DNA from 3 places in the Sutcliffiella sp. NC1 genome. Region 2 is predicted to be linked to each of the others. Evidence: riboswitches for the same ligand, from Rfam matches in the RefSeq annotation. Region 2 holds a riboswitch; each other region holds the start of a gene.
What was found. Region 2 has a riboswitch for thiamine pyrophosphate ahead of tenI (thiazole tautomerase TenI). Riboswitches for the same ligand answer to the same signal wherever they lie in the genome.
Positions count from the first base shown of each region.

Region 1: linked by a shared signal. The riboswitch ahead of tenA (thiaminase II) and the one ahead of tenI (thiazole tautomerase TenI) in region 2 are both predicted to bind thiamine pyrophosphate.
Region 3: linked by a shared signal. The riboswitch ahead of thiT (energy-coupled thiamine transporter ThiT) and the one ahead of tenI (thiazole tautomerase TenI) in region 2 are both predicted to bind thiamine pyrophosphate.

Region 1 covers NZ_CP115153.1:1,545,819-1,550,203, reverse strand. The annotation lists gene O1A01_RS08070 (RNA polymerase sigma-70 factor) at 1-457, opposite strand, end outside; gene O1A01_RS08065 (phytoene desaturase family protein) at 426-1,712, opposite strand; TPP riboswitch at 1,916-2,019, shown strand; gene tenA (thiaminase II) at 2,164-2,856, shown strand; gene O1A01_RS08055 (FAD-dependent monooxygenase) at 3,061-4,242, opposite strand; gene O1A01_RS08050 (hypothetical protein) at 4,339-4,385, opposite strand, start outside.
Region 2 covers NZ_CP115153.1:1,087,750-1,092,134, forward strand. The annotation lists gene O1A01_RS05500 (ABC transporter ATP-binding protein) at 1-748, shown strand, start outside; gene O1A01_RS05505 (energy-coupling factor transporter transmembrane component T family protein) at 726-1,523, shown strand; TPP riboswitch at 1,586-1,691, shown strand; gene tenI (thiazole tautomerase TenI) at 2,050-2,667, shown strand; gene thiO (glycine oxidase ThiO) at 2,664-3,791, shown strand; gene thiS (sulfur carrier protein ThiS) at 3,788-3,991, shown strand; gene O1A01_RS05525 (thiazole synthase) at 3,994-4,385, shown strand, end outside.
Region 3 covers NZ_CP115153.1:2,317,567-2,321,951, forward strand. The annotation lists gene hutI (imidazolonepropionase) at 1-1,208, shown strand, start outside; gene hutG (formimidoylglutamase) at 1,198-2,160, shown strand; TPP riboswitch at 2,226-2,327, shown strand; gene thiT (energy-coupled thiamine transporter ThiT) at 2,392-2,928, shown strand; gene O1A01_RS12115 (NAD(P)-dependent oxidoreductase) at 2,991-3,863, opposite strand; gene O1A01_RS12120 (ATP-binding protein) at 4,082-4,385, shown strand, end outside.

The sequences.
Region 1 (4,385 bases), 460 kb from region 2:
TCTTCGCTCTACTCAATATTTTCCGACAGTTTGCCGCCTCTTTTCCTATGAAACTCTCCATCTCATCATAGGAAAAAGAAAATACCTCTCTTAATACAAATACTGCACGTTCAACCGGGTTAAGTTTTTCTAGTAGTGTTAGGAGCGCGTAGGAGAGTTGGTCATGTTGTTCGATAGAATGCAGCGGATCTTGATCTGTATTTAACGGTTCAGGGAGCCACGGTCCGATATAATGTTCTCTTCTTTTACTCGCGGATTTTAGATGGTCAATCGTTCGATTAGTGGCCATTTTACACAAATACGATTTATAATCTTTAATATTGTTCTTATCAATCTTATGAAAATCTATAAAAATATCATGAACGATATCTTCCGCTTCCGTCATACTTCCTGCCATCTGATAAGATATGGATAAAAGTAGCGGTTTATACTGCGTATATGCTTCCTCCATTTCCATCGTCGCTACACTCCCTTTTTTCATTTAATTCAATAATGCTCATGGCCGCTTGCTTTGCACTAAAAAAAGAACTGTCAACTAACATTCCCTCTGCGCCAACCCAATCTCCGGCAATAAATAATCCTGGAATCTGCTCCATTTCATTTTTTTGTTTTTTCATCATACTATTAGTTACTGTTATGTTCGGTAGGTAACGTTTTGATATAACATGTTTTTCCCAGCCTGGTTGAACTCGACTAAGAAACTGTTCGAGCTCCGGTTTTAAATCCGTTCTAGGTTCATTAATGCTCAAATATTTCATTACGTGTATGACGGAGTGGCTTTGATTGTCACTTAATGTTGCGACGTTGGAATGATTAGAAAAATAGAGTGGATGGTCCATGCTCAAGGCGAATGATACTGTAGGATTCGGTATATTGTTTAGCACTATATCCAGACATGCTGCCCGGACTGGTATAAGTTCATTGATTGCATCTATTTCATAGCCCTGAAGGAATTTCCTCAACTCATTTGGGCTTGCTGTTGATAAAATATATGGTGTGAAGATTGATTTATTGTTACTTAATTTCACTTCAAACTGTGGAAATTTCCCTTTTATTTGTTGAACGGAGGCTCCCGCTTGAATAATGACACCTAATTTTTCCGCTTTCTCTTTTAACTCCTCTATAATTGACTGCCAACCGTTATGAACATAAATGGCTTTTCCTAATTGCAGCTGCTTAAATGCAACTTCGGCACGAAGCCTATCAGGGTCGTTACAGTAAGAAGATAAACGTATAAGCATGAGAATAAATTTCTGAACACGTTCATCCTTTATATTTTCATGAAGCCATTGGTCAACGGAGATCTCTCGGTTGCTCTTTAATTTTTTTGTTTGTAAAAGTATAAAAAAGCGGAGTAATTCCATTTTCCCTCTCCAATTAAATAAATCACTAGTTAATACAGAGAAAGGGTTGGCGGGAAGGTTATACGGTGAATCATTGTAAAACACCTTTCCCCCGATGGCAGGGCTATTTCCTTTTGGAGAGATGCTTAATTCCGCTAATATTTCTAAACTTTTTCCTTTTGAATATAAGGCATGTGGTCCGAAATTGACATAACTACCATCCATCACTTCTGTTTTTGCCCGACCACCTATCGTTTTAGCTTTTTCGATTAATGTAACGGATAATCCTGCACGTGCTAAATAAATAGAAGCAGTAAGTCCAGCAATCCCTCCACCAATTACAACACAATTTCTTTCTGTATTCTTCATTGTCATCATCCTCCTATTTTACAAACAAGACGATTAACTGATTTATTTTGTGACAGATTAGAGATTAATTTTCTTTTTTTGTTTACTACTTATTTCTATAGTAACAATTAAAAACATAGCATCACGATACATTTTAGTAAAAATTAACTATTTTTCCAATTGTATATTGAATAATGTCTAAATTCATGTAGTATATGGAATAGGATATCCACTAGGGGAGCCAATAGGCTGAGACGTCGCTTTACGCGTCGGACCCTTTGAACCTGATCTGGTTTATACCAGCGGAGGAAAGTGGTGCATCGAGTACGTTTCGTATGCTCATGCTTCTCTTTTCCATGGAAGAGGAGCTTTTTTATGTTGTAAAAAGAGCTCATGCGTACCCCCTTTCGCATTGTCTTCCATGGGTGAATGTGGGTGTTCTTCTTAAATTAATTTGGAGGAGGAATACTACATGACATTTTCAAAACAGTTAAGACAGGAAGCAGACCCAATCTTTGAAGCAATTTTTGAACATCCTTTTGTAAAAGGAATTGGAGAAGGAAATGTACCGAAAGAAGCACTCATTCATTACGTACAACAAGATTATGAATACTTAACGACATTTTGCCGTATTTATGGTCTTGCGGTTTCTAAATGTACAGACAGAGAAGATATGACGTTTTTCCAGGAGCAAATAGGGTTTGTCTTAAATGCAGAAATACATCCGCACAATAACTTTTGTAAGGTTGCAGGTGTTCGGTACGAGGATTTACAAAAAGCTCCACTTGCTCCAACCGCACATCATTACACACGCCATATGATGGAGGCTGCTACAAACGGTACACTTGGCGAAACACTTGCTGCACTCGCCCCTTGTCCCTGGACGTATTGGGAAATTGGTAAAAAGCTGATGATGGAAGTAAAACCGACACCAGCTCATCCTTTCTACGAATGGATTGCATTTTATGGTGACAAGGAAGTTAGTACCATCACTCAAACATTTATGGATAAAATAGATGCTTGTGCGGCCAAAGCTAGTGAATACGAAAAAAAACGCATGCGTGAGCACTTTATTACGAGCACACAGTTAGAGCATCAATTTTGGACAATGGCATATACACAAGAAACATGGCCTGTCCCAATTAAATCTATTCAAGTTATATAGATCATCTTTGTAGATATTAAAAAAGCGTTTTGGATTAATATCCACAACGCTTTTTAAAAATTGATTTAAGAAGCTTATCTAACTATATACCTAACCCATATCTTTATATCTCATTAACTCAGCTTCTTCTTTATATGAAGATGATGCTCTGACGGTTTCATATTATGGGCATACTTTATTACTTCTATCACAAATTACTAGCTCCTATACTTCGTGTCCTAGAAGCCATTCTAACCGTTTCATTTTAAGAGATTCTGGACTGTTCCGTAACAGTTGATTTCTAATAAAAATTGCAATTGGATTTTCGAGTTGCATCATTCTTCCCATTGCTCTAGAACCTTTTACGACTTTAGCAGTTCGGCCGTATCTTATTTCTTCATACTGTTTTAATGCTTTCTCAACTTCATTCGGGTAATCGTCAAGACAGCGAGAGAGCACTAATGCATCTTCCATCGCTTGCGCCCCACCTTGTCCTAAATTTGGTAGCATGGGATGGGCAGCATCACCGAGCAGTGTAATCTTTCCGTTACTCCACGTGTTCATCGGTTTTCTATCAAAAATTTCATGAACAATTATATTCGATTCTTCTGTTGCTTCGATCACGTTAGTAACTGGCTCCCACCAGCCGCTAAAATGATCTAAAGCGATTTTCTTTGGATGAGGGGAATTAATAATAGTGCCACTTTCACTATTTATAGCTGCAAACCAAAAGATTCTTCCTTTTCCTAAATGGGAGAACCCGAACCTTTTTCCATGGCCCCATGCTTCGAAACCTCCACCTAGTTCCATAGGGAAACGTGCATCCTCATAGACAGAAATTCCTCTAATAGCTGTAAAACCAGAATAACGTAAAGGGCTTGGACCAATTACCCTTTTTCTAACTTCGGAGTGTATCCCATCAGCACCAATAACTAAATTATCTTTAACTACATCGCCATCTTCAAAGACTACACTTACTTTTGAATCACGCTGTTCTATATGTACTAATCTTTTATTAAGATTCACAGTATTTTCATTTAATGCAGAATGTAATACTTTTTGTAAGACGGGACGGTATATTAAATAACTATAGCTCCCATATCTCTGTGCCTGTTCATGAACAGGTACATTCACTAATGGTTTTCCGTCCCATGTTCTAATTTCGGCCTTTTTAACCGGGGCACCCTTTTTTCTGATCTCAAGTGCTAGTCCTAATTTTCCCAACACTTTTAAGGCATTCGCAGACAATACAATCCCTGCACCAACATCCTTGAGTTCTGTAGCTTTATCGTAAACAGAAACGTTCCATCCTTTCTGTTGTAAAGCAATAGCCGTACAAAGGCCACCTATACCAGCACCAATTACAGTCGCAGACTTTACATTATGTGATTTCTCCAAACTGACCACCTCTTTGCTTCTTTCCCATAACTTCACTAAGTTTCCTTTAAGTTAAAAAGGTGCGAAATGTTCTATTTGCGCACCTTTTTGATGATTCTCTTCGAATTAAAATTTGCTTCTCAATTCACGTTCGTTCACTTCTTCGTTACGAA
Region 2 (4,385 bases):
ATATGGCATTTGGTATCCTGGAGTTTGGGAGGAAGTAATTGATCCAACTAATTTAAACCAAAATCCAGAAAAGGGAGAATCGATTATATCTCTACACGATTTTCAGGGTTTTAGAGGAAAAGAGTGTAAAATTTCAGTGGAGGATGTTACGTTCCATAAAGGTCAATGGACAACGATTATCGGAAAAAATGGCGCAGGAAAAAGTACCCTATTAGAGGCGATTCGAAAGCTTTTAAAAACGAAAGGTGAGCTTCATTATTTCGGTGAAAATTACGAAGAAGAAGTGACGTTTGTTTTTCAAAACCCTGAATTTCAATTTGTTACGCATTCCGTTGAAGAGGAAATTGGATATACGCTATTGCGAAAAGGTGTATCGGAAGTAGAGAGAAATAATAAAGTAGAAAAACTGCTCGACAATTTTCATTTAACACATGTACGAAAAAAACACCCTTTCGAGCTTTCAACTGGACAAAAAAGACGGCTAAGTGTGGCATCAGCGGTTGTACATCGTCCGAGTGTACTCCTTTTAGATGAACCTACATTCGGTCAGGATAGTCGAAATACTTTTTCGATGCTTGAATGGTTACAACAGCTCAAAGAAGAGGGGGTATGTGTTGTGATGGTTACACATGATGAGCATATTGTTGAGCATTTTGCAGATAAAGTGTTAGTAGTGGAGAGTGGAGAAGTAGTAGAAGTAATAGAGAAAGAGAGGTACGTACACGATGCAATGGTCATTACAAGTTAACGAAACGTGGTTGCATCGAGTGAATCCGAGTTTCAAGTTAATAGCAATTGTCCTCCTCTTTGTAGCGGTCCTCTTCATACATAACATAAATGTATTAGTGAATATGACACTATTTATGTTATTGCTCTATATAACGTCAACGGGACATAGTTGGAAGGTAAAGGTCGTTCTTCTCCTACCATTTACCATTCTATTTTTCTCTTCTGCTGTGACGATGATTTTGTTCGGTAAAGGTGATACAACATGGTTTCAATTAGGCATTGTTCACATAAGTGAAGAAAGCTTTTATCGAGGAGTTCATATTGGATTAAGAGCATTAGTGTTTGCGTTTTTAGGTTTACTATTCGCGCTAACAACGAAGCCGGTTCTTTTATTTTATTCTCTTATGCAGCAATGGAAACTACCGCCAAAGTATGCTTACAGTTTTCTCGCGTCTATTCGGCTCCTGCCAATTATGGTAGAAGAATTTTTTACTTTACAAAAAGCGTTAAAAGTTAGAGGGATTAAACAGGAAAAAGGTATGAAAGCTATCATACAAAAGGTCACTTTATATAGTATACCTTTATTATCACAAAGCATCAGAAGGGCGCATCGAATCGCAGTGGCGATGGAAGCAAAAAAATTTTCACAACAAAAAAATCGCACCTATTATTATCAAGTAGAGTACTCAAAAAATGACGTAATATTTACAACAGTTTTATTAATGGTATTACTTATCTCTTTTGTTTCAGCTACCTTTTTCCCTTACTTTTCGATAACGGATGTTAGATATTAAGTTCACTTTTATTTAAAAAAATTGGTTAGTATGCTATACTTTATTTACACAATTTAATAAGAACTTTTCACTAGGGGAGTCGAAATGACTGAGATGGAATAAATTGTTTCCAGACCCTTCGAACCTGATCTGGTTAATACCAGCGTAGGGAAGTGGGTAAATATATTGTATAGAAATATACTATTCATTCATACAAACCACTCTTTACGCTTAGGCGAAAAGAGTGGTTTTTTGTTTAGTATTATGCTAGTAAGGATTTGTTCTATGACGTCTTTTAGTAAAGATTGTAGTACTAATATTTAAAACAGAGAGTGGATCGGAGCGGAGGGAACTTGACTCCTGCGGGAGGAAGAGGGAAGGTCGAGACCCCGCAGGGCGCAGCCCGAGGAGGCTCGACTCCCTCCCCGCGGAAAGCAAGTTCCCGCAGCGAAGAGGAACGGACTATCTCTAAAGGCTCCCATAGTTTACAGGTAGATTTTAAGGTAAGTGTCAACGCTATATGCATTACAAAGGAGATTATCAATCTATGAAGCTACATGTTATTACAGATGGAAAGAAAACGAACGAAGAGTTAACAAACATTTTAAGAAGTATCCATCCATATGTAGACAGAATACATATTCGCGAAAAAGAAAAAACGGCAAGAGAGCTAGCACAATTACTGGAACAAATATTAAAAAGTGGAGTTCCTGCAAACAAATTAATCGTAAATGATCGAGTTGATGTTGCACAAGCATTTTCGGTGCGTGGTGTCCAGCTTGCGTTTCATAGTTTAGACGTACAGTTAGTAAAGCGGGCTTTTCCTAGGTTAGAAATTGGATGCTCTGTCCATTCGATAAAAGAAGCAGCATATGCAGAAAAAAACGGTGCGGACTTTTTACTATACGGCCATATTTTTACTACATCCTCAAAACTAGGGCAGCAACCACGTGGGATAGATAACCTTAAAGTAATGGTTGAGAATAGTTTTGTTCCAATTATCGGTATTGGTGGAATTACACCAAAGAATTTAAAACAAGTAGCTTCCACCGGAGCCTCCGGTGTTGCAGTGATGAGTGGAATAATGGAGAGCAAAAACCCAGTATTGATGGCAAAAAGGTTTCAAGAAAGTCATAGCAGCTATGTGGAAGGAGGAGAGAAATGAATAACAATTGGGACCTAATCGTTGTTGGTGGTGGAGTGATCGGAAATGCAGCAGCCTACTATTTACAAAAGTCAGGGAGAAACGTCCTTCTTTTAGAAAAAGGAACCGTTGGCCAAGGAGCGTCAAAAGCGGCAGCAGGGATGCTAGGTGCTCAAGTAGAGTTGACGGAAGTTGGACCAATGTTTGAACTAGCAAGGGAAAGTAGAAAAATGTTTCCTAGATTACAAGAAGAGTTAAAAGAGATGTGTGGTATCGATATCGAGCTTGTTAGAGAAGGCTTGCTGAAAGTCGCAAAAACAGATGAGGAAAAAGTTCATTTGCAATCTGTAATTGAAGCACAACGTTCATTCGGAGAGAATACAAAATGGCTCGACCGTGAGGAAACACTACAAATGGAATCATCATTAAGTGATAGTATCATCGGAGCTATGGACATACCGAATGATGGGCATGTTAATCCTGTGCAACTTACACAGGCATTTAGCAAAAGTGCGGTCGCCCTCGGTGCAACTGTTAAAGAGTTTGTAGAAGTATATTCGTTCATCGAATCGAGTGGGAAGATAACAGGTGTTCATACGAATATAGGTGCTTTTTATGGCGAAAACATCGTTGTTGCTAACGGAGCTTGGAGTGCCCGTTTATTGAAGGAAGCGAATATAAATCTACCAACCTATCCAGTAAAAGGTGAGTGTATTTCTGTTATAACAGAACGGCCACTCATTAAAAGTACCATCTTTTCACAACGGTGTTACGTAGTCCCAAAAAGCGGAAACCGTTTAATTATTGGTGCAACTTCTATACCTAATAGTTTTTCGGAACATGTTTCCGTTGAGGCAATCTCATCCTTGATTCAAGCGTCCATAGACATTTTGCCTGACATTCAACGAGCTCAGTTTGAAAGGGCGTGGGCTGGAATACGACCGCAAACGATAGATGAGTTACCGTTTCTTGGAGTGCACCCAACAATAGAAAACGTATTTATCTGCACAGGTCATTATCGGAACGGTATTTTACTATCCCCAATTAGTGGAAAGCTTATTGCGGATATGATGAATGGTCATACGCTACCTTCCTATTTACAGGCGTTTACGTTTGAACGATTGAAAGGGGTGATAACAACATGAAAGTAACGATAAATGGTGAACTAATAGAGTTACCTAATGATATTAGAACAGTAGAAGATTTGCTAGCACATTTTCACCTTGATCAAAAGGTAGTCATTGTAGAAAAGAACCGAGATATTTTACAAAAAGAATCGCATCCATCAGTTACGTTAGCAGAAGGCGATCAATTAGAATTAGTACATTTTGTAGGAGGCGGATGAACATGTTAAAAATTGGACCATATGAATTTGAATCACGTTTATTATTAGGAACTGGTAAATACCCGAGCTTTGAAGTACAAAAAGAAGCGGTTGCGGTATCCGAATCAGAAATTTTAACGTTTGCGGTACGTCGCATGAACATCTTTGAACCGAGTCAACCAAACTTTTTAGAAAAACTAGACTTAGAGAAATATACGTTACTTCCAAATACTGCTGGGGCAAAAACAGCGGAAGAAGCAGTGCGCATTGCAAAATTAGCAAAAGCGTCTGGATTATGTGACATGATTAAAGTAGAAGTAATTGGCTGCTGGAAAACGTTATTACCAGATCCTGTTGAAACGTTAAAAGCAACAGAAGAGCTTTTAAAAGAAGGGTTTATCGTTTTACCGTACAC
Region 3 (4,385 bases), 1.2 Mb from region 2:
GTCACGATCATCAAGTGCACGGGGAGGAAATGAGTAAGCTTCCCCTAATAGAAAATGGAGCGATTGGATGGAAAGATGGAGTCATTCAATTTGTTGGTACGACAGCAGAGGCTCTAAATTTGAAGAGTAAAAAAGTGATAGATTGTAGTGGAAAGCTAGTATCTCCAGGACTAGTTGACCCCCATACACATTTAGTTTTTGGAGGTTCAAGGGAACACGAAATGTCTTTAAAACAGCAAGGAGTACCATATTTAGAAATCTTACAGCAAGGTGGAGGAATTCTTTCAACTGTAGAAGCAACACGCAAAGCTAGTTTTGAGAATTTACTAGAAAAAGCTAGTTTTCATCTAGAAAGACTGATTAGTTATGGAATTACAACGGTAGAGGCAAAGAGTGGATACGGTTTAGATCTAGATACAGAGTTAAAGCAGCTACAAGTTGCGAAACAATTAGCGGAGGAATATGAAATAGACATCCCGAGAACATTTCTAGGGGCACATGCTATTCCAAACGAATATAAAGGAAAGTCAGAGGAGTTTTTACAGTTAATGAAACAAATGTTTCAGAAGCTAAAAGAAGAAGATTTAGCAGAATTTGTTGATATATTTTGTGAGGAAGCTGTATTCAACGTAGAGCAGTCAGCCCGATACTTAGCTTCTGCAAAAGAAGCTGGATTCAAATTGAAAATACATGCAGATGAAATTGTCTCTTTAGGAGGTACAGAGTTAGCAATCGAACTTGGAGCAATTTCAGCAGATCATTTAATTGCTGCATCTGATAGAGCTGTTAAAGAGTTAGGTAATTCTGAAGTAATAGCTGTCTTACTTCCTGGTACGACATTTTATTTAAATAAAGAAGGTTACGCTCGCGGAAGGGAAATGATTGATAACGGTACCGCGGTTGCACTAGCGACAGATTTTAATCCGGGTAGCTCTCCTACCGAAAACATTCAACTAATTATGAACTTAGCAATGCTAAAGTTAAAGCTCACGCCAGAAGAAATTTGGAATGCTGTCACGATTAATTCTGCACATGCTATTAATCGTGGGAGTAGTGCAGGCGCATTAAAAGTAGGACGTAAAGCAAATGTAGTTGTATGGAATGCGCCAAACTATTTATATGTTCCTTATCATTACGGGGTAAACCACACGAATACAGTTTATTTAAACGGAGAAGAAGTAGCGAAAGGTGGGGCCTATGTTGGATAAGGAAACGTTTATTCAAAAAGCTGGCAGTCCACTGTTTACAGATCGCTACTACAAAAAAGCAGCTTCTCTGTTACAGGAGTGGAATGGCATAGAGGAGATAAAAGGAACAGCCGTTATTGGTGTTCCTTTATCCAAGCCATCTATTAGTCATTCTGGGGCATGCTTCACTCCTGCTACTGTAAGAAAACTTTTTCACAACTATTCAACATATGCAGTAGAGACTAGAGAAGACCTGCAATCTAGTAAACTTACCGATTGTGGAGATGTGCTCATGCATGCAACAGATATAAAAGAAAGCTATCGCCGCATTGAACAAAGTATAGAGAAGCTAATTAGGGAAAATCCGTCCCTACACCCTATTTTTATAGGTGGGGATCATTCTATTACTTATTCGCTAGTAAAAGGAATGAGTAACGCAAAGGCCGGTACAATTGGTGTTATTCAATTTGATGCACATCATGACTTAAGAAATACGGAAGATGGTGGGCCAACTAATGGTACACCATTCAATAGGTTACTTTCGGATGAAGTCCTTCAAGGTGCCCACCTAGTACAAGTGGGGATTCGAAACTACTCTAATAGCGAATATTATCATCAATTTGCTCTTGAGAAAGGTATTCGTATTTCTACGATGAAAGATGTTCAAGAAAAAGGGATATTGTGTGTTATAGAAGAATCGCTGGAATATTTACAAGGCAAAGTGGATCATATTTACATCTCAGTTGACATGGATGTACTCGACCAAGCATACGCTCCAGGTTGTCCAGCATTAGGTCCCGGAGGCATGACTTCTCGTGAATTGTTAGAAGCTGTATATAAGGTAGCTCAACACGATAAAGTGTGTGGAATAGATATTGTAGAAATAGATCCAACAATCGATTTTCGGGATATGACGAGTCGTGTAGCGGTTCACGTTATGCTAGAGTATTTACGAGGAATCGATATTTCATAGTGTTCCAATTAAAATTTTCCCCTTTTGTTAAAATTATGTTACAATATTGATTGGAAAAGTAAATGAAAGTCCACTAGAGGTGCCGATAAGGCTGAGAGAGGTGAACACCTTAACTCTTGGAACCTGATCTAGTTTATACTAGCGTAGGGAAGTGGTTGTTATTTTATTCTAACCGTTTCTAAATGTTCCTTTAATCTAGCCTTCTAGTGGATACATGAAAGGGAGAGACAGATGGAAAGAGAACGTTTAGTCACAATGGTAGAAATATCTATGATGGCAGCACTTGCAGTTATTTTAAGCTATGTGAAATTTGGTGCGCTTTGGGCGTACGGTGGATCTATATCTTTAATTATGGTTCCAATCTTTGTTATTGCTTTTAGACGAGGTTGGAAAGCGGGGGTTGTAACCGGACTATTAGTAGGGGTTATTAATTGGTTAACAGGAGGTTATGTTGTTCATCCTGCGCAACTTATTCTAGATTACCCATTACCATTTGCACTGTTAGGATTCGCCGCTATTTTTGCCGTAAAAGGAGTAACTATTCGTACAATTGTAGTTGGTATGATATTTGGAACCGCATTACGTTTAATAAGTCATTTCCTTTCAGGAGTAATTTGGTTCGGTGAATATGCTCCAGATGGAATACCGGTTGTATTATATTCTATTATTTATAACTTGTCTTATTTAGTTCCAGAAATGCTTATTACAATAGCGATACTAGTAATTATATATAAATTTTATCCGAAGTTTTTTAAAGCAAACGCTTAAAACTTATAAAGCTGCTTCTATGCGAGGAAGCAGCTTTTTATTTTACTATTAATACATTAATATTACATTTCCCATAATTTATACAACGCTTGTGTACCGCTATTTTCTTCTCCTTTATTGGCAAGCTCTTCATACATATCGATAGCTAAAGAAAGCCCAGGCAGTTTTAACCCCATTGCTTCAGCCTCAGCTAAGGCAATCCCCATATCTTTAATAAAATGCTTCACATAAAAACCGGGTTCAAAATCACCTGCAAGTATTCTAGGTGCTAACTTACTAAGGGAAAAACTATTTGCAGCACCAGTCGTTATCGTTTCTAACACTTTCACAGGATCTAGCCCAGAGCTCTTTGCATATGCAAGTGATTCACATACTCCGATCATATTTGTGGCAATCGCAATTTGATTGCACATTTTCGTATGTTGTCCTGAGCCAGCCTCACCTTGTAATACGATATTTTTACCCATTCTTTCGAACAGAGGTAGGCATGTTTTATATGCATCTTTATCACCACCTACCATAATGGTAAGGCGAGCTTCTTTAGCACCAACGTCTCCACCTGATACAGGTGCATCTAAACTATAAATCCCTTTTTCTTTTGCTGCTGCATAAATCTTTTTTGCTAATGAAGGCGTTGATGTTGTCATATCAATGACGAAAGAACCTTGCTTTGCATTTTCTAATATTCCATCTTTTCCGAAATAAACTTCTTCAACATCTTTTGGGTAACCAACGATTGTAATCGTATATTTCGCATCAGCTACAGCTTCAGCTGGGGTAGAACACCATTTTGCTCCAGAGCTTATTAAATTTTCTGCTTTTTCTTTTGTTCTTGTGTACACGTTAACATGATAGCCAGCTCTTAATAAATGGCCAGCCATACTATTCCCCATTACCCCAGTACCTACGAAAGCAACAGTTTCTCTATTGTTCATGAACATTTCCCCCTTGTTATGTATACGTCATTACCATATATTTTATAGTAAAATATAAAAAATCCAAAGTATTTATTTCTGTAAATGAACAGGTGATATGCAAAAAAAAGACATGAATCTACATATTGATGAAAAAGTTTAGAAAAAATTCGGAATATATTGTATAATTAAAACCAAATTAAATATATTAATATATAAAATGATTAGGGGGGGAAGTTATGGGATATTACCATTCTCCTGTTCAATCTGAAATAGACCAATCTGATCCAGATAGTAATAACATAAGCTTATTTTTAGTAATTGACCAATTGGGAAAGATAAAATATTGCTCAACTTCTAGTGAGACATTATTAAACATGGACAATTCTAAATTAATTGGAAAACCTATTAGAGAACACATTCATCAAGAAGATCTATATTTAGTTGAAAATTTAGTTGAACAACCTACCAATTCTGCTTCTTTTTTAGTAAGGTTAAAAACTGCAGATGGATTTTTGTGTGGAAAAGCAAATATAGTTTCTG